4 regions of the Microcystis flos-aquae FACHB-1344 genome follow, and region 1 is predicted to be linked to each of the others. Evidence: predicted binding sites of a transcription regulator. Region 1 holds the regulator's gene; each other region holds the start of a gene.
The links. Region 1 encodes NtcA, which controls nitrogen genes in cyanobacteria. Its sites were predicted from a motif close to TTTGTANCNNNNGNTACAAA; they were not measured.

Region 1 (9,216 bases):
CCTCGAAGATTACGCCTTTTTGCTGTAATAGTTGGGGTAATTGGGGGTTATCGACTGGAATCGTGGCCAAGACTCGTCTGGAGACTAGATTACTGCTTGGTTTGCTGTCCAGAGAACTAGAATCACCGTAAAAGGGATGACTTGATTCTGGGGGATTAACGGGGGGATTACCCGGAATAGGCAGGGATTCTAAAGGATTTTTTAATTGATAATAGATGACTTGATTGCCAATTTTGACATTACTGATGTCGCCCCGTTCCACTCTACTGATAAATTCGCTGTAGGGTTCGAGGGGAATATTGGATAATTCTGAGGGACGAGGGATAAGAAAATAGCCTAAAGCGGCAACACCAGAACAAATGATCAGGATTTTGCCTAACAGAGGCAAACGCGACCAGGAAAATTGATTATCTTCTTGATTAGCCATAATTTTTAGGGTGGGTCAGAGTGAAAATGCAAAGTTCATACTAACAATTCCCTGTCTCGATCGCCTTACCGATGGGATAGGATAGAGGATGGAATACTTGGTAGCGAGCGAGCGACAAACGAGAGAAATCCCATGAATTTAGTTAGCTTAGAGAACTTTCTCGATAACACTTCTTTTTTAGTCCTGTTTTTAACCATGCTGGTTTATTGGGCCGGGGCAGCCTTTCCTAGCATACCTTTGTTGCCCGGCCTGGGCAGCACGGGAGTGGCCATCGCTAACCTCTGTATCGCCGCTTTATTGGGGGCGCGCTGGTTAGAAGCGGGTTATTTCCCCATCAGCAATCTTTACGAATCTTTATTCTTTCTCGCTTGGGGTGTAACTGCGGTTCATTTAATTGCTGAGTACAATAGCCGCAGTCGCCTGGTGGGGGTGGTGACGACTCCTGTAGCCATGGGGATTACTGCTTTTGCCACTTTGTCTTTACCCGGGGAAATGCAAACTTCGGCGCCCTTGGTTCCAGCTTTAAAATCGAATTGGCTGATGATGCACGTTAGCGTCATGATGTTAAGTTATGCTGCTTTGATGGTGGGTTCCCTGATGGCGATCGCTTTTCTGATCGTCACTAGAGGTCAAAATATCGAGTTAAAAGGCAGTTCCGTGGGTACGGGGGCCTATCGTCTGCAAAATAAGTTATCTACCACTCTTTCCGCCCCAATTTTCATGGAAACGGCTAACGGTGGCACAACCGCCCTTTTAACTCCCACCTTAACAGCGATGACGACCCTTTCGCCCCAACGTCTCAGCTTGGCAGAAACCCTCGATAATATCAGTTATCGGGTCATTGGTCTCGGTTTTCCCCTTCTCACTATCGGTATCATCGCCGGGGCGGTTTGGGCGAATGAAGCTTGGGGTTCCTATTGGAGTTGGGATCCGAAAGAAACTTGGGCGCTAATCACTTGGTTAGTGTTTGCCGCTTATCTCCATGCCCGCATTACCCGGGGATGGCAGGGAAGAAAACCAGCTATTCTAGCGGCGAGTGGTTTTGTTGTGGTTTGGGTATGTTATTTAGGGGTGAATCTTTTAGGTAAAGGTCTTCATTCCTACGGTTGGTTTTTCTAAATCAGTTATAGGGGTGGGGTGTGGGGTGTGGGGTGTGGCCCCCCCAACCCCTGTCCCCAGGAAAAACTTTTTCAGCAGACCCTAAATAAGGGAAAAGCCACTATGACCTTTACTTCTGATTCTCTTTTAGCTGAACGTTACCAACTACAACAACGCCTAGGAAATACCGCTATCGGTCGTCAAACTTGGTTAGCTATAGATGTATTATCCCAAGAATCGGTAATTATTAAACTCCTCGCTTTTAGTCCCCAGATGGAGTGGGAAGAATTAAAATTATTTGAACGGGAGGCAGCCGTCTTAGCTTCTCTCCATCATCCCCGTATTCCCCGCTATCGCGATTATTTTTCCCTCGATAAAAATCAAGGTGACGGGATTCCTTGGTTTGTGCTTGTACAAGATTATATACCGGGAGAATCCCTAAGCGAGCGCTTAGAAAGGGGGCAACGTTTCACCGCTACGGTAATTCGGACTATTGCCGAAGAAGTTCTCGAAATTCTCATTTATTTGCACGAATTATCGCCCCCAGTATTACATCGAGATATTAAACCTAGTAATTTAATTATTAACTCGGAAAATAACGTTTATTTAGTAGATTTTGGGGCAGTCCAGTCCCGCGGTGCAGTGACGGGAGTTACTTTTACTGTGGTGGGAACGAGTGGTTATGCACCTCTAGAACAATTTTGGGGCCGGGCGGTTCCCAGTTCTGATTTATATGCCTTAGGTATGACTTTAATTCATTTATTGACGGGAATTGTCCCGATAGAATTGCCCCACCGCGACTCTAAAATTCAATTTCGCCAACGGGTGACAATTGATGATGATTTAATCGATTGGTTAGAAACTATGACCGATGTAGCGGTAGAAAAGCGGTTTAAAAGTGCCAGAGAAGCTCTGAAATTTCTCCAACATCCCTACTATCGCCAAGCATCAAGTTTAATCGATCCTAAGAAATTACCAAAACCTCCCCACAGTTCCATCCGTATCGCTAAACACCGGGATAATTTAGAGATTAATTTACCCCCAAAAATTAAGCTACCTTCCGATGCAGCTACCCTCTGGTCTTTGGCGATTGTCCTTACTGTCACTGTCTTTATCTCCCCGATTCTTACCTTTATTGTAGCTCTAATTGGTTTTATTTGTTTGCGTGAGATGCAATTAATTCTTACACCTCAAGAAGTTTTAATTAAATATAAAGTTTTCAATTTTATCTACCAAAAATTTGCCTTCAGAACTCAAGATTTATGGGGTATTTTTCTCCATAGCAATGGCACAGAAGGTAACTATCAGATTCGTCTGCGGACGGCTAAAAATTATTATCTGATCGGTCAGAATCTCCGCGAGGATGAATGTCTCTGGTTAGGACAGGAAATCCAAGATTGGTTAAATTTTATCAAATATAGCGTTTCTCCTCAAGATGATGTGTAACCTGACAGGGTATCATCGACCGTCTCCCCAAAACGAAAACTTTGCACCTCACCATGAAGATAACTGCTATAAGTTATCAATTTTATCGAGAATCAATTCAAGAAATCCTAAGAATTAGTCGGTAGGCATTTCTCCCTTTTTAACCTTAATGTTGCAGATATCGCCCTATCTTGCTAGTATAATAACTGATTGGCATTCCCTCGGCTACAAGGCGGCAATTATTAAATCGGATTAGAAATTGCAAAAAGGCGGCCATGAAATCTTAGTTATTAGTGGAGAATTAAAAATGAACTCTGAAATTTACAAAAAAGTCAGCTTGTTAGTTTTGTATCAAGGGGTTTTTGATAATGCTATTGGCCAGGCATTTATTACCCTATTATCTACGGATAATGTTGCCGATTTTCTCAAAGCTTATGGTCAATTGTTTCAAGCTTTAGCATCCAGAAATATCAGTTGGAATGATTTTCTAATCGAACAAATTTTATTAGATGATAATCCCTTTAGTCAACAGGTACAGAAAAAAAGTGTTTGGGAGTTACCCGAATCTTTAATTAATGGCGTTAAACAGGATTTATCTATCCTCCAATCTCTTTATAACTCTAGCATTTATAGCTTAAGTAATTCGACAGTTTTTGAACAAATTAAATTTCTAATTTTCCCCGCTTGGGAAGTGGACAATAAATTAGAAAGTTTCCTCCATTCTAGTTTAGATTGGACGGAATTAGTCGAAGCTCTAGCCGATTATTATCGTGAGTGTGGTACAGGAATTTTTGCCCGTTATCAAGCTTTAAGGTGGCAAGAAGGCAGATTACAAGGAATTAATCATCCCGATCCCGTGCAGATTCAAGACATAGTCGGTTATGAAATGGCTAAGAAAACCTTGATTAAAAACACTGAGTTTTTATTAGCAGGTTATCCCGCTTTAAATGTCTTACTCTATGGTTGCCGTGGTTCAGGAAAATCCTCTCTGGTTAAGGGATTATTGCAAAAATATCATAGTCAGGGATTGCGCTTAATTGAAGTGGCAAAATCGCAGTTAAAAGACCTACCATTAATTATTGAAATCTTGCGAGATTTGCCCCAAAAATTTATTATCTTTGTCGATGATTTATCCTTTGAAGAAGATGATGAAGCTTTTAAAGCTTTAAAAGTTGTTTTAGAGGGAAGCGTCACCGCTAGACCGAAAAATGTCGTAGTTTATGCCACTTCTAATCGCCGACATTTAGTCAGAGAATTTTTTGCGGATCGACCCCGACCAAAAGATAGTGATGAAGTGCATAATTGGGACACAGTACAAGAAAAATTATCCTTTAGTGATCGCTTTGGTTTAACCCTCACTTTTGAACCGGCTAATCAAGAAAAATATTTGGAAATAGTGCGTCATTTAGCCAGTTTAGCTAAATTAAAAATTAGCTTAGAAGAATTAGAATTTCGTGCCAAACAATGGGCAACCCAACATAATGGGCGCTCGGGAAGAACTGCTAGACAATTTATTGATTTTCTCCAAGGGGAATTAGAATTAAATGGGTAGCATTAATTGTGTTATGATTAAATAAAAGAATCTCTAATCTGGAAAAATGTTGACTTCATCTCCCCCCAAAACTATCAGCTTAGAAGAATATCGTAATTTAGAAACCATAGCCGAGGTTAAACACGAATATCACGACGGGGAAATTATCGAGATGACAGGGGGAAGCATCAATCATAATAGTATTCTCATTAATCTGATTGTCCTGCTAAAATTAGCTTTAAGAGGAACTAATTATCGTCTTCAATCGAGCGATCTACGTCTATGGATACCCCAGTATAATCGCGGTTTATACCCAGATTTAATGATTATTGCCGGGGAACCATTATTTAGTGATAATCGCAACGATGAAATTTTAAATCCCTGCCTAATTATCGAAGTTTTATCTCCTTCCACCTCTGGTTATGATCGGGGTGATAAATTTCGTTATTATCGTTCTATACCCCAATTAAACCAATATCTTCTCGTCAGTCAAGGGGAGATACTAATAGAATCCTATAGCAAAACATCAGAAAATAGTTGGTTATTACAAGAATACACCCCAGCCAGGGGAATTATATCTCTAGATTCTTTAGGAATTAGCTTAAATCTTGCCGATATTTACGAAGGAATTGATTTTAATTGAGGAATAATTTATGAATCATAACCTTTTTTATGTGATCTAGGTTATAATCAGGAGGATTAAAAATTCTGTGACAGAGAAAATGCTAACTCGATCTCCTACCAAAACCCTCAGCTTAGAAGAATATCGTAATTTAGAAACCATAGCCGAGGTTAAACACGAATATCACGACGGAGAAATTATCGAGATGACAGGGGGAAGCATCAATCATAATCGACTGGTACGCAATTTAATTCGCTTGTTAGACAATGCTTTAAGGAAAACTATTTATGAAGTCTTTCCCAGTGATTTGCGACTATGGATACCCCAATATAATCGCGGTTTATACCCAGATTTAATGATTATTGCCGGGGAACCATTATTTAGTGATAATCGCAACGATGAAATTTTAAATCCCTGCCTAATTATCGAAGTTTTATCTCCTTCCACCTCTGGTTATGATCGGGGTGATAAATTTCGTTATTATCGTTCTATACCCCAATTAAACCAATATCTTCTCGTCAGTCAAGGGGAGATACTAATAGAATCCTATAGCAAAACCTCAGAAAATAATTGGTTATTACAAGAATACACCCCAGCCAGGGGAATTATATCTCTAGATTCTTTAGGAATTAGCTTAAATCTTGCTGATATTTACGAAGGAATTGATTTTAGTCTCAACTCCTAACTTTAGCTATCTTTTAAGAGGACGTACTAAAAACAATTTTACCATCTTTTACCGCTACCAAACGCAAAGTTAAAGGTCCAGCCGTATTAGTTTTACTAGCAGCAATCGCCTCAAGTGTCTCGATAGAATTACCCGACTTTTTGACTTGACCAATAAAGTTAACTACCGTAGTTAATAAACCATCTTCCACCTGAATTGACCCTAAAACTCCCGCACTTCTAGCGCGAAATTGAGCCGAAGCTAAGAGTAAATCTAACCGCTTTTGTAGGTCTTCTTCTGTCATATTTTGGGGATCAATGGAAACGGCAGCGATTACCTGTTTCTCCTCAAAAACTCTTTGATTGGGAACCACATCAGCAAAGACACGAATCTCGGTTTCTCCTAAGACATAATTACCTGCTGAAAGGATTCTCACCACATATTCTTTACCGTCCTGTAATTGTTGACTTAACTGTTCTACCTGTGCTTTTGTGATCTTAACTAAACGCTGGTCAAAATTAGGCTGATTCGGTTGGGTGGCACGGATAGCATTCATATTCGCTTCTCGCAATAACTTATCAATAACAGTGACAATAGCTTGGGGATCAACAATACGAAAAGCTCCAAAAGATAACACCTGTCCCCGGAAAATAGCGATTTGTTTTTCTCGCAATTCTTGATAGGTTTGATAGTATTGCTCTAAAACTTCCACTTCCCGCTTAAGAAAAGCCATTTGGGTTTCTAAATCTTTTAATTTTCCCTCGCGCTGTTCCAAAGCCAAATTTTTATCCACAATCGAGCGATCGAGTTCTCCAATGCGTTGATCCCGGCGATCAATTTCTAGCTGTAGGGTTTTTTGTTGGGTTTCCAACTGTTGAAGTTGCGCTTGTCTGATTGTTAATAAATTTTGTTGATTAGCCAACTCTTTATCTCTAACTTGAACGGTGGTTTGTAGTTGATTGATTTGACTAGAAAGAATTGATTTTTGTTGGAACAATTGATCCCGTTGACTGATTAACTGTGCCTTTTGATTAGTTAAAATAACTCGTTCATTATTTAAATTAGCCACTTCCTTCCGAAACTTTTCTAACTGTCCCGAAACTAATCGCAAACGTTGACGAGAAGCTTGATAATTTTTGTTAAGAACCTCTAGACGTTTCTGCACAGCTATCTGTTCACTTTTAGCCGTTTTTAACGCCTTTTCCACCTGATTTTTTTGTTCGGTGGTTTTTCTTACCTGACTTTCCAAATCCTTAATAGCGGCACGACGTTCATTTAAAAGACGATCCAGTTCAAAAACCCCTTGACGCAGGGATTTACTAGAAGCAAACAAGACAATTAAAGTCGAGCCGGCGATAAAAATTCCCGTTACAATCGTCATTAAAGTTGCGGTTTGTTTCGGACGCAGATTAAATAAACGCATCCTTTTCTTACCGATACGGCTCCCTATGCGATCGCCAATCACCGCTATCAGACCACCTAAAACCACGATGGCCAAAACCAAAATATAAGCGCTAGTCATCCAGAATTTAAGTAAATTGTTGACTGAGAGCGACGGGATTATGGACGGTAATTTTCTTCTTGTAAATTGAGACCATTTCTTGATCCCGCAGCTCTCCCAATAAACGGGTGACAGTGACGCGGGTAGAACCGATCGCCTCTGCGATCGCTTGGTGAGACAATTTTAGATCAACCCGGATACCATCGGTGGTGGGAACCCCAAAATCACGACAGAGAATCAATAAAAAACTGACCAAACGGGAACCCATATCCCGGTGAGCCAAGGTTTCGATCATCATTTCCGTTTGCAGAATGCGCGAGGACAACCCCTGCAGCATCAACATTGATAAATCGGGATTATTGCGGAGGGACCTTTCTACCTGATCGATCGGGGCCGAGAGTAATTCTACCGGAGTAAAAGCCACGGCATGATAAAAACGATCCGATCGCTGGCCGGTGAGTAAGGATAGCACACCAAAGACGCTATTTTCCCGCAGTAGAGCCACGGTAATTTCTTCTCCCGCTTCATAGACTCGCGACAACTTAACGGCTCCTTTCAGCAAAAAATAGACTCTTTCGGCGGGATCTCCCGGGAAAAAGATCGTTTTGCCACGCTCGAACAATTCCACCACCGGGGGGAAATTGCCGCTGCCGATTCGACGGAACACATCTGCTAGGGGTTTGTCTTGTATTAGGGATAAGTCCATCTCACATCCAAAAAAGGGGAAAATTGTTTTTATTATGCAACGAGTTTCACCTCTATTAAACATAACCGCTCCCTAAACTGGGAAAAGTTTTGGGCGCTTTTTGCCAGACAATGGGGGAGGGGTGATCATTGCTGCCCCGTTATCTGTATCCCTATTATACCGAATCTCGCTGGGGTCGGCTATTGGGGAGATTTTTGTAAGAGAAACGAGAACTATGTTAGATTTAACGGGAAAAAACGCCCTAGTGACAGGAATTGCCAATAATCGCTCGATCGCTTGGGGAATTGCCCAACAACTCCATCAAGCTGGTGCGAATATCGGTGTCACCTATCTCCCCGACGAAAAAGGCCGCTTTGAGAAAAAGGTGCGAGAATTGGCCGATGAACTTAATCCCGCTTTTTATGTCCCCTGCGATGTCCAAAATGACCAACAGGTAGAAGATACTTTCGCTACAGTGGCGGAAAAATGGGGCAAACTGGATATTTTGATTCACTGTCTCGCTTTTGCCGATAAAGAGGGTTTAACGGGCGATTTTACCGCCATCCCTCGGGAAGCTTTCACTAAATCCCTAGATATTAGCACTTTTTCCCTAACCCGTCTAGCTCGATCGGCTAAACCTTTGATGACGGAAGGGGGAAGTATTATCACTCTTACCTATCTCGGTGGTGTCAAGGTAATTCCTAACTATAATTTAATGGGGGTGGCAAAAGCTGGTTTAGAAATGAGTGTTCGCTATTTAGCCGCCGAATTAGGTGGCCAAAAGATCCGAGTTAATGGTATTTCCGCCGGTCCAATTCGCACCTTGGCATCTTCGGCCGTGGGGGGAATTCTTGATATGATCCATCATGTGGAAGAAATCGCTCCTTTACATCGCACGGTGACACAAATTGAAGTGGGAAATACGGCCGCTTTTTTAGCCAGTGATCTTGCTAGTGGTATTACCGGACAGATTATTTATGTAGATTCCGGTTACGAAATTATGGGAATGTAGTTTTAAGTAGGTAGGTGTTAAAAATCATCAGCACCCCCCTTATTAAGGGTAGTAGGGTTGATTCATGAATCAACCCTACTATGAATCAACCCTAGGATCAAGGGGGTATCAGCGCCCCCCTTATTAAGGGGGGATCAAGGGGGGATCAGCGCCCCCCTTATTAAGGGGATATCAAAGGCGAAATCTATCTTCAATTTAATTGAAACGACGATCAAAAAAGACTATGATCGTGTTTGTTGCGAAGTTGCTGA
Region 2 (5,652 bases), on a different contig from region 1:
CGTTTAAGCGATGGGAAAGTGGCCGTTCTTTTTGAGGGGGGTAACTGGGATAAGTTAGTTACCTTTAATCTCTCGGAATTAGAAGAAGTAATTATTGCCCCCGCTAAAGGCAAAAAATAACCATGCGTCCACCCTTACCGCAATTAGCCACGGATAACCGCCATCCCGATCATATCGCCGAAGTTATCGAGACGACGACGACCGAGTTTTTAGCGCAATGTTTGGAACCAGAGGAGTTAAATTTTCCTTTTATGCCCGCTTTTGGTAGTTGGGTAAAAGCCTACGATGAAGAAACGGGTAATAAGATTTTTGGGATTGTCACCTTTGCCACCACTGCACCGATCGATTCGGTACATCGCGCTAGAGCTTTGGGGTTGTCTTTGGCTGAATTGCGGGAACAACAGCCGCAGATTTTCGCTATGTTAAAAACGGAATTTCGGGCAACTATTGTCGGTTTTGAAACCCTGCCAGGACAATTTAATGGCAATGGTGCCGGGCGAGGTTATATCTATCAATATATTCCTCCCCGGCCTCCACAAATTCATCAGGCAGTTTATCAATGTGAGTCGTTAGAAGTAGTTTATTTTAGTGAACAATTAGACTTTTTACGAATTTTATTACAGGTCAAAAATACTCCCGTGGAAGCTTTGGCAGCTGCTTCTATCCGTCAGATGTATCAATTGCGTCAAGCCGATCGACAATGGTTAGTGAATGTGGGCAGACAGTTAAGTGTTTTACTTAAGGATGATTATGATCGCTTGCGTTATATTCTCAGTCAAATTCATATTAGTCCTTAGATGATTCGGCTTGGCTGATTTTAATTATGAATTGTCTTCTGAGCAATTCTTCAAACTCCGAACCAAGTTAACTTGTGGATACTTTGCACAATTAGCATTCATATCTGGATTGCGGCAAAGCCGATTATCTTCAAGCATTGTAACGGCTAAGATGAGCGGCGGCTATCAACTTCATCCGTCTTTCGGGCAAACCTCAAAAGCCAACTCGTGTCGATAAAAACACACATTGAACTCTGCAAAGAAGTTCATGTGTCCAAGAATTACAGGTATATCTCTCATCTTAGTCCAAGCGAATCCAAGCAGAACAGAAGGGAATTGTGCAATTGCACCAGATACAACCAAACCTCGTGAATTGCTTTGAGCCAAGTTTCCGCTCAAGGGAATGGATACTGTTTGATTTTCCCAGACTGCTCCTAGCTGTAGTCCAATCTCGTAGGGTAGAACATTGACACTGGCACCAGTGTCCAGCAATGCTGTCACTTCTAGAGAACGATCGCCCAGTGTGAGCATTAAAGGGATATATGGCATGATTACTGATCGCCCTAGGTTGTCTCTTCGTTCAGTAAATGAATAGCGTTGTCCATCAAGCATTGGATGTTCCCTTTGCAGCAATCAGAAGCTCCGACAATGCCTGCACTGCTGCGCTATCGGTTTGAGGCGACCATAGCACGGCTTCAGTGGATGCGAGTTGCTCAAGCAGTACATTTTCTCGATCAGGTTCTCTAGTTGGTTCTAGGCTGCATCCCTCTTCTTTGGCGACTGCTAGGAGCAGAAAGTGAATGAGTCGAAGCTTATCTTGGTGAGATAACTGATTAACTGTGGGCAACAGTTGACTGAGTGACATATTGTTGACTCTGGAGAATACTTCTCTCCATTATAGGTTCGATCGTTATCTCCCCCCAGGGTGCGGTTAGCTTATTGGGAACCATGGTCGATATATTGTGCTAAATCTAGATCAGAATCGGTGATAGCCATTATCTACGCCTTAATATAGTCAATCGATCGCTATTTTCTCATTTTATGGAAATCGCACAGCAAAGTCATGTCTCGTTAACCTAGAAATTCAGAGACTAGCAAAAATCCAGTAACCTAGGAAGAAACCGTCACAAGTGAAGACTAGGAGACAATAGACCTATGTTAGAAGCCTATCACCGACACGTTGCCGAGCGAGCGAAATTAGGTATCCCTCCCCTTCCCCTCAATGCCCAACAAACGGCGGAATTATGCGAAATACTCAAAAATCCGCCCGAAGAACTCAAGGGAGAATTGCTGACCCTTAACGAGGTTTTGGAATTATCCGACACCAATCCCTATGCTAACAGGTTATCGATGCTTAGGCCAATGGCGCTTGGTTTATCGCTAAACCGAAACTTGCTAACCGGCCCGATATTCCCCTCCATGCTTTGGTATGTTAGAAACCTGTGTTGTCAAATCAGAATATGAAGAATGAATTGCTACACAACGAAAGCCCTGCTCTTACCCAAAAATGTTATCACCCATGAACACTTTTAATGAATTAGAAGAACTGGAAGCTTTTCAGCGCCGTTTAGAGTCTGCTCGTCTGCGTCGTCGTCAGTTGGAAGAGCAGCGCAGACAACTGGAGAATGAATATACTTCCTACGATACACCGGAAAAACTGAAAGGACTGGCTGAAATTGCCGAGACAGCTACTGAATCACCGACTTTTAAGGCAAAATTTTGCCATTTTTATCATCGAAGAGCGACGAGAACGACAGCAGATATAGTGGAAGGGGTGATCGGAATTACCTTTGGCAGCAATATCCCCTTAGCGATCGTAGCCCTAATTATTATTAAACTCTTAAGGATGCTTCTGGAAAACCGTCTTGATGATTATTGCGCTCAGTTTGGAGAAAACGAACCAGAATCAAGATAAAAACCTAAGATGCCTCATTAACAGATATTTCAGCTTTTTTGAGGGCAATTTGCCATTCTAAGTCAGCTATTTCTCGATCGAGTTCGACAATTTCACTATTAACTTGCTTTAAATCGGCGATAATTTCTTGTTTACTGCGTTTTCTACCGTAGATAGCCAGTTCATCCTCTTGTAATTTCTCAAGGATAGAGTCTAGGGAACCGGTTAAATCGGCCGAGGGACTATCCATAATACCTAAACGCATTAAGACCTGTACCGCTTTGACAACGTCTTGCTGATAAGCTTCTCTAGAAGGGTAATCTTGGGGGTTTTTGAGATTTAAAGCGTCAATGATATTCATATTCCATCTTATGAAGGTTAAATGCGAAACTGTGATTATGTCACACTTAATATACCTCAAGTTTCTGAGAAATTCCCTAAAAGGGATTGCAATATCTTTTATTTTAGAGTAGAAATGCTTGATTGTCAGTAGCGGTTATTGCCTTACAACAATCACAAATTTTTGTCTGTTACAATTTATACAAAATGCCCTGGGATTACCCCGACTGAAAACTCAAATCCGATTAGTGATCACTGATCACTGATTGCTGATAAGATTGTTACGAAAATATAAACACGAAATTCTATAGTTAGCCATGACCCAAAACGGAAGCTCGAAGTCGATCGTTGTCTCTCCCTCGATCCTATCGGCGGATTTTAGTAAATTAGGAGCCGATATCGAGGCTGTGGATAAGGCAGGAGCCGATTGGATTCACGTTGATGTGATGGATGGTCGTTTTGTCCCGAATATCACCATTGGACCCCTGATTGTCTCCGCTATTCGTCCCTATACGAAAAAACCTTTAGATGTGCATTTAATGATCGTGGAACCAGAAAAATATGTGGCTGACTTTGCGAAAGCGGGTGCTGACATTATTTCTGTTCACGCTGAACATAATGCTTCTCCCCACCTCCATCGTACTCTTTGCCAAATCCGCGAACTCGGTAAACAAGCGGGTGTGGTGTTAAATCCCTCCACTCCCTTAGATTTAATCGAATATGTGCTGCATTTGTGCGATTTAGTCCTAATTATGAGCGTTAACCCCGGTTTTGGTGGCCAGAGTTTTATCCCGGAAGTTGTCCCCAAAATCCGTCAATTACGTCAAATGTGCGATGAAAGAGGCTTGGATCCCTGGATTGAAGTGGATGGCGGCTTAAAACCGGCTAATACTTGGCAAGTTCTCGAAGCGGGTGCTAATGCGATTGTAGCAGGTTCGGCGGTATTTAATGCCCCCGATTACGCGACGGCGATCGAAGGTATCCGTAACAGCAAACGTCCCCAACCTCAATTAGCCACCGTTTAATTGCCGCGGGGGTGGGTTAGCTGTTGACTAATTATCTTGCTATTCGCACTAACCCACTCTGCTGATTTGTTCTAAAACCTGCCGCCATAAAACCGAATTAGAGACGGCTAAAACTTCGCTAGAATCAGCTTGTAGGGGATTACCTGACCAATCGCTAATTATTCCGCCCGCACCTTCAATAATCGGAATTAAAGCACAAAAATCGTAGTATTTCAGGTCTGATTCTAGGATTACCATCGCCATGGCAGTGCAGCCAGTGGCTAACATCATATAGTTATAACAATCACCCCCAAAAGCGGTACGTTTACAGACGCTTTGCAGCTGACGAGCGATCGCTTGCTGTCGTTCTGTGATAAACATTAAGGGAGTGGTGGAGGCTAAACAGGCATTTTTTAAGACAAGTTCCCGATCTTGACGGTAGGGATTAACAATCATCTGGTTATTATAAAGACTCGCTTTTCCCTTCACTCCTAACCAGCGATCGCCTAAAATCGGTTGATCGACAATTCCTAAAATCGGTTGATTTTCTGCCACTAGGCCGATTAAAGTCCCAAAAATCGGTAATCCCTTGACAAAAGAGGATGTGCCATCGATGGGATCTAATACCCAATAACGACCACTTTGGGAGGGAATATTGGCTCCTTCTTCCCGAATAACCCCATCTTCAGGCAATTCTCGCCGAATAATCGCCACCATCGCCTCCTCAGCTTCTTGATCGGCGATTGTTACTATTGAGGAAACTTGCTCGAGTTTTGTCTCGGTTTCTAGATGGGGCTGCCGAAAATAGCGCCGGATAATCTCTCCAGAAGTGTCCGCTAATTGATGAGCTAGTTGGATAGTGCGATCAATATTCATGAGGGGAAACAATACAGCAGAATTTAGAAGACAGGAGACAGGAGTAGGGAGTGTGGGAAGTGGGGAGGTGAGGGATTTAGCGGAAATTTGCCTATCACCCTAAATCCCTATTGCCTCTTGCATAGTGCGATCGATATTCATCAATAAAAGTTATCCATACAGGAAAACAATAATATTTATTTATGGTAAAGGGAAGTGGGGAAGTGGGGAAGTGGGGAAGTGGGGAAGTGGGGGATTTAGCGGAAATTTCCCTATCACCCTAAATCCCTATTGCCTCTTGCATAGTGCGATCGATATTCATCAATAAAAGTTATCCATACAGGAAAACAATAATGTTTATTTATGGGAAAGGAGAGATGGGGAAGTGGGGAAGTGGGGAAGTGGGGGAAATTTGCCTATCACCCTAAATCCCTATTGCCGCGTCGAACCTAGAACTATCAATGGGTAACAGTTTGATTTTGACTCCATAATTAAATTAGTCAACGATCGACTCAATCTCAAGACGAGAAAAAATTAATCTATTAGGAGTTTAGCTGATGACGGCTTTTACGGAAAATGACCTAAAAAGGTTAGAAAATCTGATTATCAATGGACAAAAAGCGATCGAAACTCGTTTAATGGGACTTAAACGATCAACAAGAGTATAATAGAGTATAATCGTTATAGAATAAGCACTTTACGTTGAAAAATCGGCGATGAAAGAGACAACCCCAGCTGCGATGCCTCCCTGCTTTGACCGATGGTGTCGGCGGTTTGACAATTG
Region 3 (9,216 bases), on a different contig from region 1:
ACAGGATAGGTATCCAAAGAATCATCAAAGCGCAATTTTGCCCGCAGACTAACCGCAAAAAAACAGGTAAGGGCAGTGATCGAACCAATGAGAATCGCCCCGATCGGCAGCACATAACCGGCAGCGGGAGTAATACCCACTAATCCCCCTAAAAATCCACTAGCAATACCGATCGCCGTCGGTTTACCCCGTAAAATCCATTCTATAAGCATCCATGTCAAACCACCGGCCGAAGCGGCGATCGTGGTATTAACAAAAGCTGTCGTGGCTAGGGAACTAGAGGAAAGCGCGCTACCACCATTAAAACCAAACCAACCGAACCAGAGTAAACCGATACCTAGGAGAACAAACGGCACATTATGGGGTGCATAGGTTTGGACACCAAAACTACGCCGCGGACCGATCATCCAGGCGGCCACCAGTGCGGAAATCCCGGAACTAATGTGAACAACGGTTCCACCAGCGAAATCCAGCGCCCCAGTGGCTGCCAACCAACCCTTACCCCAAACCCAGTGAGCTAGGGGAGAATAGATCAAGGTGGACCAAAGCAGTAAAAACCAAAAATAGGCTTTAAAGTTGACCCGTTCCACGATCGCACCCGAAATTAAAGCCGGGGTGATGATCGCAAACATCATCTGATAGACCATAAACACTTGATGGGGAACGGTGGGTGCATAACCGATATCGTCAGGTGCGGCGGCGGTGACACCGTTGAGAAAAATCCAATCTAGTCCCCCGATAAAAGCTTCAATTCCCTCGCCAAAACCACTTTTACCCGGGGTGACATCGAAAGCGAGACTATAACCCCAAAGCACCCAAGTTACACCGATGACGCCCATGGCCACCAAACTCATCATCATGGTGTTGAGGACGTTACGGGAACGCACTAAACCCCCATAAAAAAAAGCCAGTCCGGGGGTCATTAATAAAACTAAAGCCGACGAGATCAGCATCCAAGCTGTATCTCCAGCACTAATCGGATTGGGGGGAGCGGCGGCGACGGTTTCCGCAAAAACCGGGGCAACTCCGAAATTGAATCCCAGTCCCAGCAAAAGCATGGTTATTCCTACGATCTTTTTCATTGTCGGTTGGTGGTTAGTAGCAAGATTAATTTTTTCTGTCCGTAAAGAGACAAAAACCGAAAGAGAAAAGGTTTAGAAGGCAATTATAGCCACCGATCGCATCGGGGCGAGGCCTTCTTCCTTTTCTCTTTAACTTTGTCGGGGATAAGTTAATCTATCTTTACAAGGTTTACCGATACTTTTTTGTTAACATACATTAACAATGCACTTTAAGAGAATCTCTTAAAGAGGGGGTATCTCCCAAAGTCTAAAACCTTTGGTTTTAGACGCATGAACTGACGTGCTGTCTTGGTTATCGACTAAAACCACGCTTGGATGTTACGTCATTGCTTAGTTATCGTATTGGCAACTTATCAGTATAGAGGTTGCTTGCTAACTGGGGTTTTCACCTGGACTCCTCTATGGTAAACGTGTACGCGCCAGTTCGTCAATCCCTGCTAAATATTAGCCAATATTAGCTATGGGTAGCATTTCTGCCGGATGTTTATTACCCTAACGAGTGCTAGGCGTTTCCATGTCAACACTGGAAGCATAATAGCCGCCGGCAACGATATCGGACTCCTTGACGAAACCGCTATAGGCTTCCATTCCGTGTTCACCCACATCCAGACCTTCCAATTCTTCTTCGGGAGTAACACGAATACCGAGGGTAGCCTTGAGGATTGTCCAAACAATACCACTAACAATCACGGTAAATGCCCCTACTGCCACAATTCCGATAATTTGGTTAATAAACAGTTGGAATTGACCGGTGATTAAACCCGCATCTTTGTTGAAGATACCGACGGCTAAAGTTCCCAACACACCACAGACGAGGTGAACGGAAGTGGCACCCACCGGGTCATCAATTTTCAGGTTATCGAAGAAAGACACCGAGTAAACCACGACTACGCCGGCGATTAAACCGATGATTGCCGCCGACCAATAGGATACACCATCACAACCGGCAGTAATGGCCACTAAACCAGCCAGAATACCGTTAATAATCATCGAAAGGTCGGGTTTACCATCTTTGAACCAAGCGGTAAGGGTAGCGGCAATGCCACCCGCGGCCCCGGCGAGGTTAGTGGTGACAGCGATATAGGGGACAGTTTCATTAACCGCTAAAGTAGAACCGGGGTTAAAACCGAACCAGCCAATCCAGAGAATTAAACAACCCAAGGTCGCAATACTCATGTTATGGCCGGGTAAGGCACTGGTGCGACCGTTGATGTATTTGCCCATTCTCGGGCCGAGAATTGCCGCCCCGGTTAAAGCAGACCAACCACCCACCGAGTGAACCACCGTCGAACCGGCGAAGTCTTTAAAACCAAGGTCAGCTAACCAACCGCCACCCCAAACCCAGTGACCAGTGATCGGGTACATGATACCGACGATAATTAAGCTAAAAACGAGGAAATCGACGAATTTAATCCGTTCTGCCACGGCCCCAGATACAATGGTTGCCGCCGTTCCCGCGAAAGCGACTTGGAACAGGAAGAACACCGAAGTGGGCAAATATTTCGGCATGGCGTAGGTGGCAGGATCGCTACTGCTGAGGAACCAACCTCCTGTACCGAAAAATTCGTTACTGACAGACCCGAACATCAGGGAGAAACCGATCGCCCAAAATGATATGGTGGAGAGGGCGAAAACGATCAGGTTTTTGGCGAGAACGTTAACGGCATTTTTCTGGCGACAGAATCCCGTTTCTAGCATCGCAAAACCCGCGTTCATAAAGATCACGAGGATGGCGGCAATTAAAACCCAGATTGTATTGAGGGCGTTTTGGACATCTTCGGGGGTTAAGGGTTTCGCATCTTGGGCCTGTACGGCCGTGTTCCAAACCACAAAAATAATCGCGGACAAAGGAACACAGGCTAACCAGACAGGGTTAATTTTCGGTAACAAACCGACAAGTTCCCCGGATTTTCGAGCAATTCGTTTCATCGTTAATTCGTTTACTTTGTTGAGTTAGTAGGTCGATTCATTACTATTGAAAATAATTACCGAGCAATTATGTCCGTTCAACCGCTAAATCCTAGGAACAGGGGTCAATCATTTCAGAAGACCAAACACCTAGGGATTTATCTTGATGTGTGAGTAGTCAATGTTTTTCGATCTTTGTTTTTTTGATCTGAGATTTCTGTATTCGTTGATACATTTCATTTTAAAATAATAAGTAGTTGGACAAAAGTAAAGTTAACTGTGGGGTAAGGAGTCAGTATTCTCCGAGTCAGTATTCTCCGAGTCAGTATTCAGGAGATTATTTTTATTTATTCTCCCCACACCCTAGTGTCGTTTCATTCTCTCAAATGTCATTCTCTCAAATCCTTATCTGGCAACGTTTTTAGTCGATTTATCGGAATAAATATCTGAAAATTTTTCAAAACGTCGTGCTTTGCTTACCTCATAAGCGATTAAAGGTAGCAAAAAAAAGAATTAGATTCGGAGAATGAATCAGCCCTACCCCACACCCCATCACCCCATCACCCCATCACCCCTGTCTCCCAATTCATAATTTATAATTTATAATTCCCACTGATTACTGATCACTGATCACTGAAAAGTCTCCCCTCATTTGGAGAAATAAACCATGACCCAGGCAACAGAATTCGATCGCACAATGATGCAAAGATGTCTAACCCTTGCTAGGCAAGCCTTGGGGCGGACTTCTCCTAATCCCTTGGTCGGTTCTGTGATCGTTCAAGAGGGTATAATTATCGGTGAAGGTTTTCACCCAGGGGCCGGACAACCCCATGCAGAAGTTTTCGCCCTGAGACAGGCAGCAGAAAAAGCTCGTGGTGCCACTTTATACGTCAATCTTGAACCCTGTAACCACTATGGACGTACTCCACCCTGTAGCGAGGCAATTATGCGAGCGGGCATTAAAAAAGTGGTGGTGGGGATGATCGATCCTAATCCCTTGGTGGCGGGGAAAGGCATTCAAAGATTAGAATCGGCAGGTATCGAGACGCTGGTGGGAGTGGAGGAGTCCGAATGTCGTCAACTCAATCAGGGTTTTATCCATCGCATCACCGCTAAAAAACCCTTCGGTATTCTCAAATATGCCATGACTCTCGATGGCAAAATTGCCGCTACTAGCGGTCATAGCACTTGGATTACTAGCCCCGCTTCTCGCCAAATAGTCCATCAATTGCGATCGGCCTGTGATGCGATTATCGTCGGCGGTAGCACTGTCCGTCAAGATAATCCCCACCTAACCACTCACGGCCTCTCCGATCATAATCCCCTGCGCGTGGTCATGACTCGATCGCTCGATTTACCCTCCTCCGCCCATCTTTGGGATACCAGTCAATTTCCCACGCTTGTTTATACACAAATTGATTCTAATGTCAAGCTTAAGCAACAATTATTAACAAAAGGCGTGGAAGTGATCGAACTAACCGCGGTGACACCCACTTTAGTGATGGAAAATCTTGATCAAAGGGGATTTTGTCAGGTTCTGTGGGAGTGCGGCGGCGGTTTAAGTGCAGCAGCGATCGCTGAGGGCATGGTACAAAAAATTATCGCTTTTATCGCGCCCAAAATCATCGGGGGAATCCAGGCACCTACTGCCGTAGGTGATTTAGGTTTCCAGTTAATGAGCCAAGCTTTACAGTTAGAAAATGTCACGGTTAATTATCTCAATCCCGATATTTTGATTGAGGGATATCTGCAAAGTAAACAGTAGAGCTACTGCAATTCTGGCTCAATCGGCAAATCTCAACCAACCGCTTGTAAAAGTCAAAAAGTCATCAATAACCGCGATAATCTGGCACTTACCCCTAATTTTTGCGATCGAGTTCTAGAAATAGCCCCGCTGCCGTTAAATGCCTTTATCGGTACGGTTATCCCCCTAGAAGAAGTTGGGCAATCGCTCTGTGATCAATGCTGCCATTATCGAGCAGAATAAAAAAGTTAGAATAGTCAAACCCTTACTGATTGAACGTATGACGGTACTCGAAAAAGGTAATATCACGATTCATACCGAGAATATCTTCCCTATTATCAAAAAATCCCTCTACACTGACCATGAAATTTTTCTGCGGGAATTGATATCTAATAGTGTTGATGCCATCTCGAAGTTAAAAATGGCTTCTTTAGCAGGAGAAGCGAGAGGAGAAGTCCCTGAACCAGAAATTAATCTCGCCATCGATAAAGAAAATCGTACCCTATCAATTACCGATAATGGCATCGGGATGACGGGGGAAGAAATCAAGAAATATATTAACCAAGTTGCCTTTTCCAGTGCGGAAGAATTTATCAATAAATACCAAAAATCAGCCAACGATTTAATCGGTCATTTTGGCCTAGGTTTCTATTCGGCTTTTATGGTGGCTAAAAAGGTAGAGATTGATACTCTTTCCTATCAAGAAGGTGCTACCCCTGTCCATTGGTGCTGTGATGGTTCTCCAGAGTTTGAATTAACCGATTCTTCCCGCAGCCAAATCGGCACGACTATTACCCTAACTTTGATGGATGAGGAAGGGGAATATTTAGAACCTGCCCGCATTCGCCAGTTAGTCAAAACCTACTCAGATTTTATGCCCGTTCCCATTAAAATTGATGGGGAAGTGATTAATCAACAACGGGCTTTATGGAAAGAATCTCCTCAAAATCTGACTAAAGAAGACTACCTAGAATTCTATCGTTATCTCTATCCTTTCCAAGAAGAACCTTTACTCTGGGTACATCTGAATACCGATTATCCTTTCTTGCTCAATGGCATTCTCTACTTTCCCAAACTCAGACCGGATGTGGATGTCTCAAAAGGACAATTAAAGTTATTCTGTAATCAGGTTTTTGTCAGCGATCATTGCGAGGAAATTATTCCCGATTTCCTGATACCCTTGCGAGGAGTTATCGATAGTCCAGATATTCCTTTAAATGTGTCTCGAAGTGCTTTAACCAAAGATCGCACCGTTCGCCGTATTGCCGATTTTATTGCCAAAAAAATTGCTGATCGCCTCAAATCTCTCTATAACGAAGACGCGAAAGAATATATTCGTTGTTGGGGAGATGTGGGAACTTTTATTAAATTTGGTTCCTTGAAAGAGGATAAATTTAAACAGCAGGTAGAAGATATTTTAATCTATCGGACTACCTACAAACCCCCAGAAACCCCGGTACAAGTGGCAGTGCAAACCGCCGAAGGTGACGCATGGCAAGAAGCAACGGCGAAAACTCCCCTAGAAGCGATCGAACAGGAAGGTTATACTACTCTCAAAGCCTACCTAGAACGCCATAAAGAACGCCACGAAAATCGAGTTTTTTACTGTACCGATCCTCGTAGCCAATCCACCTACGTTGAACTCTACAAAAATCAAGGTTTAGAAATCCTTTTCTTTGATTCTTTCATCGATACTAATTACTTTATTCCTTTCCTAGAAAGAGAATACTCCGATGTGAAATTCACCCGGGTTGATTCTGAATTAGACTCGACGCTGCTCGAACAGGATCAAGCTAGTGAAATTATCGATCCCGCCAGTAATAAAACCCGGGCTGAATTGATCAAAGAAATCTTCGCCAAAGCTCTCGATAATTCCCGCATCAATATCAAAACTGAAGCCTTGAAATCCGATGATCCCCAAGCTACTCCCCCGGCAATTGTCTTACTTCCAGAAGCGATGCGACGCTTACAGGAAATGACGGCAATGATGCAACAAAAAGCCATGGCTTTCCCCGAAGAACATATTCTGATGATTAATACTAATCATCCCCTAATTCAACAGATTATCCAGATTAGTCAGGGAAGTATTGTTACCGGTAGCGGCGAATCTCCATCGGCGCAATTAGCGAAAATGCTCTGTCAGCACGTTTATGATTTAGCTTTAATCGCTCAAAAAGGATTTGATGCCGAGGGAATGCAAGCTTTTGTGGAACGTTCCAATCGCGTTCTGACTAAGCTAACCGAAAAGATTTAATCTATTGCCAAACTTTAGCTGTTTCGATATGCTGAGAGTGTGTTAATTCACACTCTATTTTTTTAACCTGATCAATATGATCTAGCGATAAGCTATCTTGCCGCCGTCAGCCTTGAATAAGTTATCAGTTATCAGATGTAAGTTTTCAGTTCACTTATACTGTTTACTGTTTACTGTTTACTGTTTACTGATAACTGATAACTGATAAGTAGGGAGGCACAATTATTTGTAGGATGGGTTAGCGGTAGCGTAACATGAGCGGGCGTTGGGTTTCATGCTTCAACCCAACCTACGTTCTGTTTACTGATAACTGATAACTGATAACTGATAACTGATAACTGAAAAATGCGCTTACCCACCCTCAAATATGAGCGAGGAACCTTAATTCTCCATCCACCACCAAAAGGGAAAAAATGGCTAGATTTTGCCACTTGGGATGATCGTATCGAAAGATTTCGCATTTTGGCCATTCATTATCGTCCTCTCGTGGAAACCCTACAGGAGGAGGGCATTAACTTCCAAGATGAAGCAAAAGCTTTCAACAATTTAGAATTAATTGCCAGTTTTGAACGGGAACCCTACCCCCACCAAACGGAAGCGTTAATCGCTTGGAAAAAATCCCAGAGAAGGGGTGTTATCGTCCTTCCCACCGCTGCCGGTAAAACCTATCTTGCCCAATTAGCTCTACAATCGACTCCCCGCAGTACCTTAATTATCGTGCCGACTATTGATTTAATGCACCAATGGTATGCCCAGATGTTGGCGGCTTTTCCCGATGCCGAGGTGGGATTATTAGGGGGAGGTTCTAAGGATAATAGTGCTATTTTAATCGCCACCTATCAAAGTGCGGCAATTTATTCAGAAACTCTTGGCAATCGTTACGCTTTTTTGATTTTTGATGAATGTCATCATTTACCATCGGATTTCTTTCGGAAAATAGCGGAAGATTCGATCGCACCCTATCGTTTAGGCTTAACAGCAACACCGGATCGCGGCGATGGTAGTCATCAAGATTTAGATTATCTTATTGGTGCAATTGTTTATCAAAAAAGTCCCCAAGACTTGTCAGGAAAAGCCCTAGCCGATCATGAAATAATTCAAATTAAAGTGAAACTATCTGCCAAAGAACAGGAAAAATATCAAGAAGCAATTAAAATTCGCAATGATTTTTTAAGAAAAAATAATCTCAGTTTGTCTGGTTTAGATGGTTGGCAAAATTTTGTCATGATTAGTGCCAGAAGTAGCGAAGGGCGCCGGGCCATGTTAGCGCACCGGGAGTCGAAGGAAATATCCTCCGGAACCCAGGGAAAATTGCGGGTTTTAGCCGAGTTAATCTGTGAACACCATCCGGAACCAATTTTGATTTTTACCAACGATAATGCCACAGTTTACCGCATTTCCGAGAGCTTTTTAATACCTGCCATAACCCATCAAACTCCCGTGAAAGAACGCCATGAAATCCTGACCCGTTTTCGTCAGGGAGAATACAAAATTCTGGTGACTTCCCATGTTCTCAATGAAGGGGTTGATGTGCCGGAAGCGCGCATCGCGATTATTTTATCGGGAACCGGTTCCACTAGGGAATATATTCAGCGTTTAGGACGGGTGTTAAGAAAAGGACAACAAGAGGATAAACGGGCGATTTTGTATGAAGTGATAGCCGAAAATACCACGGAGGAAAAAACCTCCCAACGACGACGGGGAGAGCAGAAAAATAAAACTAGCTATAAAACCGGTAATCGACAATTGGAATTATTGCCTTCTGCTCCGAAAAAATCTTTTTCTTTCCCGAAAGCTGCCGAATCTTCTACTCCTTGGGTCAGTTCTCCAGAGTCAGAGGAAGAATAAAAAATTTCTCTGGGGGATTTTCATCTATAATAAAGGTAAGTAGGTAGGTGTTAAAAGTTGTCAGATACCCCCCTTATCAAGGGGGGAAGGGGGGATCCCCCCGCCTATCGGCACCCCCCTTATCAAGGGGGGCAGGGGGGATCAGAGGCAAAATCTATCTTCAATTTAATTATAACTACTTACTTAAAAAATCTAGATTGATACCCCTATGACCGAACTTGCCCAACAAAAATGTCAACCTTATCAATCGGGTTCTTCTCCTATCACTGCCGAGGAAATTACCGCTTTACAGGCTAAAATTCCCGATTGGAATCTCTTAGAATACGAGGGTATTCCCCGTCTGCAAAAACTCTATAAATTTGCCAATTTTCAAGAGGCAA
Region 4 (8,687 bases), on a different contig from region 1:
AATAAAGTTATAACCCTGGATCTGTCGATTGGTATCGTAGATAGGATCGATGTAGAATAGGGTACTGCGAGGCGGTCCCAAAGCACTACGCACCTCATTTTTATGCAGTTCTAAAATCCCCTTATCGGTTTGAACGGTCATAGTCAGAATCCGACCGGAAGGAGAGCGCTTAGTCACTTCCATCCATTGGATTTTCTGGAAATGGGCGAGGGGATGTTTTCTGCGTTTTAGATAGGTTTCTAGGTCTTGACTCAAATCAGCTAAAGAAGCTTGTTTTTGCCAGCGAAAAACCCGTCGACCCGTCTCATTAAAACCATCTTTAAGATTAATAAACTGGCGAAAAGTTGTCTCATTAGCGAGAGATTGTTTCGAGAGATCCCAGACTCGATTGGGGGAGTCCACCACTGCCCGGAGATAAGGTCTTTCCTCCCCATCCCAAACATCACTAAAGAGGGCAGTTATTCCGCCGGTGGTAGAGGAATAAAGGGCATCCACTAACTCATTTTGGTAGGTTAAAACCAGGCCTCGCGTGGCCGCGATCGCTTGATCAGCCCGGGGATTAGTTCCGGTCAATCCATAATAAACTTGACAATGGGTATCGGCACAGAGTTCGTAATTATCGGCTTGAAAACGGCGGAGATTGCGGAGGGCGTAGGTGCGGGCGATAATAGTTTGCGCCTGGGTGGCGCTTTCCGGGGCATCATGACCGATTTCGTGGGGTACAACCCCGCGCAGGTAGGTTTCGAGGGGAACGTTATTAACTAGGGTAAAAGTGCCGTAGGCGTTGGGCTGTAGGCGCATAGTTCCCCCGTACAAACGTAACTGATCGGGGCTATGGGTGACTTGAATCAGGTTTTTTTGGCTCTCGATTTCTAATTCTTTGGGAAAATAGCGCACCCCGTTGATTTGGAAAGAAACTTGCGGCTTTTCTTTGAGTAAAACACTATTAATATAGGGTTGATTGTAGCCTTTGGCTTGCAAACTGGTCAGCAACCAACGTCGCACTAGGGGATTTTCATAAACTTCTCGCTTTGCCCAAACCTGCCAGCGTCCGGGCTGGGTAATTTCCACTTTAATGCCCATTTTTGCCCAATTTTTGGCACTATTTTCGGCGGTTTCAAAGGTGGCGTGGTCGCTCAAAATGACTTTTTCTTGCAGGATGGGAGAAGCGAGAGGACGGGGAATAACTTCTAATTGTAGGCGATTGGTTTGCAGGGTTTGGGATTGGCCATCTTCTCCCACCACGCGCAGGGTGAGATTATCACCACTGGTACTACTCAGGGTTAATTTTTCCTTGGCTTCATCGCCAAAACGTTGGACAATGCCCAATCTCAGAAGGACATCCTTGGCTATAGCGGCAGGAATTAGGGTTAAACTGAGCAAGATCGCCGCAGTTATGGAACCGATGCTAATTATTTGTTTTTTTTCCTTGATTTTTAGCATAAAGTCAATTATCTGTTAATAAGTTTTCATAAAAGTTGAGGATATTCAGAGATTATAGCAGCAAGCCGTTAGGGGAATGGGAGAATAGGGTAATGAGGGAATTTCAACTAAAACCCCAACACCCCAACACCCAACACCCAACAAAGCACCTAACTTCCCCCATCGCTGATAATGCGTAAACGTACCATTTTTTGTCCACCTTCATCCAGTTCTACTTCGATCACTTCACTGGTTAAACTTTCCAAACAGGTTAACATCGATCGCAGATGGGGATTACTTGCTCCCGTATCCACATAGAGGCGATCGGACAAACTACCTAAACGTTTCCAAGTAGTATAAAGTTTAGCTACGGCTTGCTCTAATTGTGTGGCTTGTTTAACCAGGTCCGCCGCCGTATTTAGACAATCGACGCGCAAAGCTTCTTCTAGAGCCATTTCGATATCTAAATTACCCCGTCGGAGAGTTTGTACTTGGGCCGCCGCATCGAGATATTTGGCTAAACTGCGTGCTTCCGAGGTGATTAATTTTACCGTGTCCACATCGGGATTAGCGGCGATTTCTTGACGGAGAGTGTCGATATGAGTATCGGGTAACTTTTCTAATTCTTTCACTAAGGGGGCGAGATGACGCGCCGGTAAACTGCCGTCGCTGGCTTTTTCTTTCACTTCATCGGGTAGTAAATCTGAACTCATCGCTGTCCATTCATCGGCCAATTGCTTCACCTCCCGACGGGTAATTCTCTCCCCTTGTCGGGCCGCATCACTGACTAATTTTTGAATTTCGGGGGCAGATTTGGCCGTTTCCACGAAGGCGCGTTTACTAAAATTATTGATACTATCGGGATCCAGTTGTCCTTCTGCCAGGAGAGTATCAGCACTATTAGCCAATTGAATCAGAGCATAAGCTTGACTTTTAGTGATTTCTCGCTGTTTTAACCAGTTCAAAAAGCCTGTACCGCGACTATCACCGCCTTGCTTTTCCCGGTCGCGAATAGCTCGCAAAATTCGCCCCCGCCAGATTTCCGTTTGCAAATCAAAGCGATCGCAAACTTTCCAAAAAGAATCCAGTTGCTGCTGAAAGTCATGATCTTGGATGGTTTCATCTTCGGGATCTGGCAGTTGAAAGTTAAACTCTAGAGGCGTTTCAAAGGCATCAATGATCGCGGAGGTGTCGGAGGAGAACGTCGCAGCATCAACCATAGGATAGACTCGGCAGTTAATCGGGCATTTTATCTTAACTCGCTCTGGCAACCCCCGACAAGCCGATTAATCGTCAGGTAAAACCCCACACCCCACACCCCACACCCCACACCCCACACCCTGTCCCCACGAAAAACTTTTTCAGCCAACCCTAGTTAGGGGAAGCATTGGGGGGAGTGGGACTGGTGACAGGTGCGGAAGGTGTCGTCCCGGTCGTGGGACTGGTGACAGGTGCGGAAGGTGTCGTCCCGGTCGTGGGACTCGGACTGGTGACAGGTGCGGGAGAAATCGATGGATTGGAAGCGGGATGACGACTCAGGAATTGCCAAGCGATCGCAGCCAGCAAACCGAGAACACCGACAGCGCTCACTACTACGACTAGGGGTGAAACCCTAGTGGGTGCGGGGGGAGAAGTACGACTAGAAACCGAAGAAGATGCGGGGGGGGGAGTGGGTATTGCTGTCACCACTTCTTCTCCGGGGTAGGTGTCCCCGCTGTAATCAAAATCTTGGTCATTAAGATCGGGAATAATTTGTTCTTTGGCCTGAGCATAAACTAAAGGCCTGATAGGTTCAGCCGCAGGAACTACCCGACAATAAACTAGGGCGATGGTGGAGTTATCGTGACCGTTTTTCTGGTTAGCTAGTTGTAATAAACTTTCCCCCACGGCGGTTACATTTTTCTCTCCTCGCAAAAGAGGCACAATTTCACTGTCCCAGTATTGTTCTACCCGATCGTAATCACTTAAACCATCGGAACAGAGGAGAAAAACACAATCTTGATCAATAATCAACCTCTGAACCGTGGGATGGAGATTAGTGGCGCTACTCATGCCCAAAGCTTGCACCAAGGCCCCGGCGTTGGGATACTGTATGGCATCACGATAGAGGAGATAGCCTAATTTCACTTCCCTGGAAGCGAGATCGTCATCCACCGTCACTTGATGACAACTGTGGGCAGTAATCCAATAGATGCGGGAATCCCCCACATGGGCCGCGTACATTTCCTGGGCCTGGGCAAAAGCCATAACTAGAGTCGTACCCATGCGCTGACGATCTTGTCTTGACTCCTGATCATTGCGTTGACTGATCAGATCATTGGTGACACGAATCGCCTGTTCGAGGACAAGACTGTGACTATCGGGATAGACTTCCATATCAGTGGGGGCACTGCGATTAATTTCCCTAGGCAGGGTTTCGATCGCCAATTGAGCAGCGATTTCGCCCCCTTCCTGACCGCCGATGCCATCACAGACAATCGCCAGGGGATTTTGACCATGAGCGAGGGTTATGGCCTGATTAGTCGGGGGATAACAGGCATCCTCGTTGTGTTCCCGCAGCGGACCGGTATCGGTGCGGGTAAAAATCTCATAGCTGCGTTCTTGACCTCCACCGTAGTGCTGTAGTGCATAATCGAGGATAGCGATCAGGGATTCCGGGCGATCGAGATCACCGGATTCTAGCTCTTGGGTCAGGGATGCGAGAAAATCTTGAATATTAGCGGCTGCCGTCGGCATCAGACCGGCCCACAGGGCCCCTAAATCTCGTAAATTGGGAGCGGTAGCCTCGTCTTTGCTTAATTCTAGCAATTGCAGCAGCTGATTATTCACTCTCGTCAGAGAAGGGTTAAGCAGACTAGAGACCACAGCTTTTCTCTGAAGGGGATACCAGAGTTTGGCCATTTGCCATAACCAGTGAATTTGCCTTAAATCAGAAGCTTGCGACCAAACCTCGGCCAGAGTGGGCAATAGTTCTGGATAAATTAATTCTCCCGTTTCGTCGAGGGGAATAGTGCCGTATTCCAACAGCCAGATGTCCATATTTAAGCGTTCATCGGGACTGGGAATATAGCCATAGACTTGGGGAATGTGGAGATGGAAGGGTAACAATTTTAGGTAGAGGGAAATCCAGCTAGGAGGTTCGTCCGGCGCTTGGGGTGCTTGAGCGGGTTTAGTATCAAGAACAATTTGTGGTTGTTTGACCAAATAACGATTATCAATTAGCTCGCCAACATGATAATAGGTTCTCACCCAATCACCCATCATCCATAAATAGCGCTTAACTAAAGGAGTACCGCATTTTTCACAGAATCTATTAGTGAGAGCGTTCGGGGATAGACAGGTTAGGTTTTGACATTGGAGGGTTGTCACGGAATCCATGAAAACTGCTGACTCCTAAAGCGCGGTTAGTATAGGTTAATAAAATAGCGTGTTTTTATCCACGATGACTGCCAGTGTATTGCAGTGTTTCCCAAATTTTACCCTTTGTGGCTCGCTCAGGAATAATTAATGCTGACAGTGCCATCTCTATAGGTATGTCTGGGGTTGGGGAAGTGGGAATTATAAATTATAAATTATGAATTGGGGAGACCACTTCGTGCGCGTTGCGGGGGGAAGTGGGGAAGTGGGGAAGTGGGGAAATTGAACTAAAACCCCAAAACCCTATCACCCCAAAACCCTATCACCCTATCTCGGAGTCTCCTGACAGTTTCTAAATATTTTTCAACATCAGCAAAGAGCGAGTTTGAAAGCCGAGATTTTGGTAGAGATTGAGAGCATTGTCGTTATTGATGAAGACTTGTAAACCGAGGCGGGTTTGTCCGCGACTTTTTGCCCAATCCTTAGCTCGATCGATTAGTGCGCTGGCGATACCTTGGCGACGATGCTGGGGATCGACGTAAATTAGGAAAATATGACCATAGCGATCGCCTGTCACCTGATCGACGGCGCTCCCCATCCAGAGACAAGCGATCGCCGTTTGTTGTCCTTCGACGATCCACAGGGGAGTATCGAGGCAAAAAAACTGTCTGACTGTATCAGCTAGATGGGAGAGGTTTTTTTGTTCGGGAAAAAATTCTTGATAGCTGCGGGTGAGAAAATTAATTAGTAGATAGCGATCGCTCGGGTTTCCCAGTCGCAGCCGATAATCTTCGGGAAGGTTAGCCATGCCAAGGATAAGAGAAAATTATGCCCAGGGATGGCTCGATCGGAGCGGGTGCCGCTAAATCTGCCGGTAAAAAAATCCGGATGCCGGTGGCAACCAGAGCAACTAAAAACACGAAGATAGTCAGGAGCGGAGCGATATATTGCCGGAAAAAAGCCATAATTATTTGATCTCTAAACTGCTGTTCCTTCTATTTTAGGGATTGCCAGTGGAGATATCGGCAATTTTTTAAAAAAAATTCGCCCAAAAAAAAGTGATCGGCATACCGATCACTAGAAACCGACAACTAGACTATGACTAAACACCGATTAAATCTAACGAAGGTGCAAATAGGCCGCCTCTGCTTCCAATTGACGCACTAGAGCCTCATTTCCCTGCGCTCTAGCTACTTCCAGTCGGTGTTGTAAATTTCTGCGGAGTGTTTCCCTATGGGCCACGGTGGCCTGTGTTAGGACTTGCTGACGATTTTTGTTCATGGTGGACAGACTTTTGAGCGACTTAACTTACCTTATATCTAAATCATAACATTCTCCTTGGGAAACTGTATCTTTAGCTACTGAATTTAGCGTTAAGATTTATTAAAGCTGTTGGCAACCTTAGTGACAAGTCAATGACGGAACAGGCACTGATAACCCTTACTAGCGATTTTGGACTACGAGACGGTTATGTGGGCATTATCAAGGGAGTAATCGCGGGAATTGCCCCCCATGCTCGCACGATCGATCTGAATCATCAAATTTCGCCCCAAGACCTTTACGCTGGTCGTTTTATTCTCCTGAATGCCTATCAATACTTTCCCCAAGGCACTATTCATCTGGCAGTTATAGATCCGGGGGTAGGAAGCAAAAGACGCGGGGTAGGGATTCGTTTTGCCGGTGGTTATTTAGTCGGGCCAGATAATGGTTTATTTAGTGGCATTTTAAGCCAATCTCCCGCTATATCTGCCGTTAATCTCAATAATTCTTCCTATTGGCGCACCCCTAACCCTAGCACTACTTTTCATGGTCGTGATATTTTTGCTCCTGTGGCCGCTTATTTGTCCCGGGGAGTACCCCTAGAAATGTTAGGTGAGATTATTGATCCCGATAGCTTGCAACAATTAGCGATCGCTGTTCCGCAAATCGAGGAAGATAAAATCAGGGGTCAAATTCAATATATTGACATTTTCGGCAATTTAATCAGCAATATTCCCGATTATCTCCTAGAGGGAAAAAATTGGTCGGTGCAGTTGGGTCCAAAAATTATCCCCGCAAAAAACACCTACAGTGATGTTCCTTGGGGGGAAATAGTCGCTTTTATCGGTAGTCACGGGGGGTTAGAAATTGCCGTCAATAGTGGTAGCGCTCAAAAGCAATTACACCTAAATATTGGCGATGCGATCGAGGTTACAATAGATAGGAGATAGGAGATAGGAGTCAGGAGACTCCGAGATAGGAGTCAGGAGTCAGGAGTTAGGAGTCAGGAGTCGGTCGTCAGGAGACTCCGAGACAGGAGACAGGAGATTATTTTTATTTATTCTTCCCACACCCCACTACCCCACTACCCCACTACCCCACTACCTACTGATCACTGATATGGCCTTTTAATCAATTCTCATACTAATATCTAACCAAGTAGAACGGGTAATCGGGGCGCTAGTGGAAATATAATCTACTCCTGTTTCGGCAACGTTGCGAATGCGATCGAGGGTAATATTTCCCGATGCTTCTATTTTGGTTTTACTATTAAAATTGCGGATCATCTCCACAGCAGTTTGCATCATCTCTAAATCCATATTATCTAACATAATGATCTCTACCTGCTGCTGCAGGGCCTGATTCACTTCTTCTAATTGGCTGGTTTCTACCTCAATTGTGAGAGGATAGGGCATATTTTGCCGTACACGACGCACTGCTTCCTCAATGCTGCCTGCTGCTTGAATATGATTATCTTTAATCATAATTGCATCATCTAGCCCCAAACGATGGTTAATAGCGCCACCGATACCGGAGGCATATTTTTCTAAAATTCGCAATCCGGGGGTAGTTTTGCGGGTATCCACCAATCTTGTCGATAAATCGGCAATTTTCTCCACATACTGACGAGTGGCACTAGCAATTCCACTCAAGCGCATGGCAAGATTTAAAGCGACTCTTTCCCCAATTAACAGCGCATCGAAGGAACCTTCTATCTCGGCAATAACTTTAGACTTAGGGCAGAATTCCCCTTCGGCAACGGTGGGGGTAAAGTGAATAGTGGGGTTAAGCAGTTGAAAAACTCGTTCAGCTACGGGTAAACCAGCAATAACTCCCGCTTCCTTGGCAATCCAACTAGCTTGACCAATTTTAGCATGACCGAAGAAAATTGCTTGGGTGGTGCGATCGCCTCTACCGAGATCTTCTCGTAACCAGTTTTCTAACAAGGGATCAAGGACTAATAGGGGCGGTAACATAGAATTTATCGAAACAATCGGGACGTATTTATTTTAAGTTTAGTAATATTTGACCTGTTTGTAAACTTTCTTTAATCGAAACTTATCCCTTCATAGATTAACTCGATCGCACAGTGAAAATCGAGACTAGATAGAATAATTTCTTCCCCTTGACTATAAGCGCAGTAAAACCAAATTTTATCTTCACCGCGGCGATAAACCTCAACACTGCTCGATTCGGTATCGACTAAAACGTATTCTTGTAAACTGGCAATCTGACGATAATATTGTAACTTTTTGGTGCGATCATAGTTTCCTGTGCTAGGGGAAAGCACTTCAATAATCACTTGTGGATGTTGAATAAAATTACGAGATTCTCTATCCCTAAAATCGCAACTAATCACCAAATCGGGATAAAAATAACGACTATTATTAGCTTGTACTTTCACATCAGATACATTCACCCGACAGCCTCGCGGACGGAGATGAGAATATAAAGTTCTGTAAAAATTCAAGGTAATATCATTATGGGGCAGACTACCCCCAGTCATGGCGATAATTTCCCCATCAATATATTCATGGCGCAATTCCTGGGTAGCTTCCCATTCTAGATACTCTTCCGGGGTCATTCTTTCTGGGTATTGAGGTTGAGCGATCATTTTTATTTTTCCTTGTCAACTAACTAAATTAATA

Region 2: the regulator NtcA is predicted to act here: its motif matches at 3,197-3,216, upstream of rpe (ribulose-phosphate 3-epimerase).
Region 3: the regulator NtcA is predicted to act here: its motif matches at 3,207-3,226, upstream of H6G48_RS14630 (ammonium transporter).
Region 4: the regulator NtcA is predicted to act here: its motif matches at 6,125-6,144, upstream of H6G48_RS16505 (SAM hydrolase/SAM-dependent halogenase family protein).

What each region holds. Positions count from the first base shown of each region.
Region 1 covers NZ_JACJSW010000123.1:1,287-10,502, reverse strand. The annotation lists gene ftsH (ATP-dependent zinc metalloprotease FtsH) at 1-427, opposite strand, end outside; gene ccsB (c-type cytochrome biogenesis protein CcsB) at 560-1,546, shown strand; gene H6G48_RS10295 (serine/threonine protein kinase) at 1,649-2,971, shown strand; gene H6G48_RS10290 (ATP-binding protein) at 3,258-4,502, shown strand; gene H6G48_RS10285 (Uma2 family endonuclease) at 4,549-5,124, shown strand; gene H6G48_RS10280 (Uma2 family endonuclease) at 5,204-5,788, shown strand; gene H6G48_RS10275 (DUF3084 domain-containing protein) at 5,802-7,289, opposite strand; gene ntcA (global nitrogen regulator NtcA) at 7,297-7,974, opposite strand; gene fabI (enoyl-ACP reductase FabI) at 8,189-8,965, shown strand; gene H6G48_RS10260 (UPF0175 family protein) at 9,177-9,216, opposite strand, start outside.
Region 2 covers NZ_JACJSW010000230.1:19-5,670, reverse strand. The annotation lists gene H6G48_RS24775 (NAD(P)H dehydrogenase subunit NdhS) at 1-120, shown strand, start outside; gene H6G48_RS24770 (HAS-barrel domain-containing protein) at 123-797, shown strand; gene H6G48_RS24765 (pepsin/retropepsin-like aspartic protease family protein) at 969-1,388, opposite strand; partial or broken gene H6G48_RS24760 (bifunctional aconitate hydratase 2/2-methylisocitrate dehydratase) at 1,932-2,206, shown strand; gene H6G48_RS24755 (hypothetical protein) at 2,296-2,691, shown strand; gene H6G48_RS24750 (hypothetical protein) at 2,696-3,031, opposite strand; gene rpe (ribulose-phosphate 3-epimerase) at 3,327-4,034, shown strand; gene hisN (histidinol-phosphatase) at 4,083-4,889, opposite strand.
Region 3 covers NZ_JACJSW010000158.1:5,181-14,396, forward strand. The annotation lists gene H6G48_RS14625 (ammonium transporter) at 1-1,082, opposite strand, end outside; gene H6G48_RS14630 (ammonium transporter) at 1,575-3,011, opposite strand; gene ribD (bifunctional diaminohydroxyphosphoribosylaminopyrimidine deaminase/5-amino-6-(5-phosphoribosylamino)uracil reductase RibD) at 3,658-4,755, shown strand; gene htpG (molecular chaperone HtpG) at 5,015-6,988, shown strand; gene H6G48_RS14645 (DEAD/DEAH box helicase) at 7,334-8,836, shown strand; gene H6G48_RS14650 (4a-hydroxytetrahydrobiopterin dehydratase) at 9,045-9,216, shown strand, end outside.
Region 4 covers NZ_JACJSW010000172.1:28,416-37,102, reverse strand. The annotation lists gene H6G48_RS16535 (SpoIID/LytB domain-containing protein) at 1-1,443, opposite strand, end outside; gene H6G48_RS16530 (hypothetical protein) at 1,593-2,642, opposite strand; gene H6G48_RS16525 (PP2C family protein-serine/threonine phosphatase) at 2,794-4,800, opposite strand; gene H6G48_RS16520 (GNAT family N-acetyltransferase) at 5,132-5,587, opposite strand; gene H6G48_RS16515 (hypothetical protein) at 5,580-5,744, opposite strand; gene pirA (arginine synthesis PII-interacting regulator PirA) at 5,899-6,060, opposite strand; gene H6G48_RS16505 (SAM hydrolase/SAM-dependent halogenase family protein) at 6,195-6,989, shown strand; gene nadC (carboxylating nicotinate-nucleotide diphosphorylase) at 7,167-8,015, opposite strand; gene H6G48_RS16495 (Uma2 family endonuclease) at 8,087-8,653, opposite strand.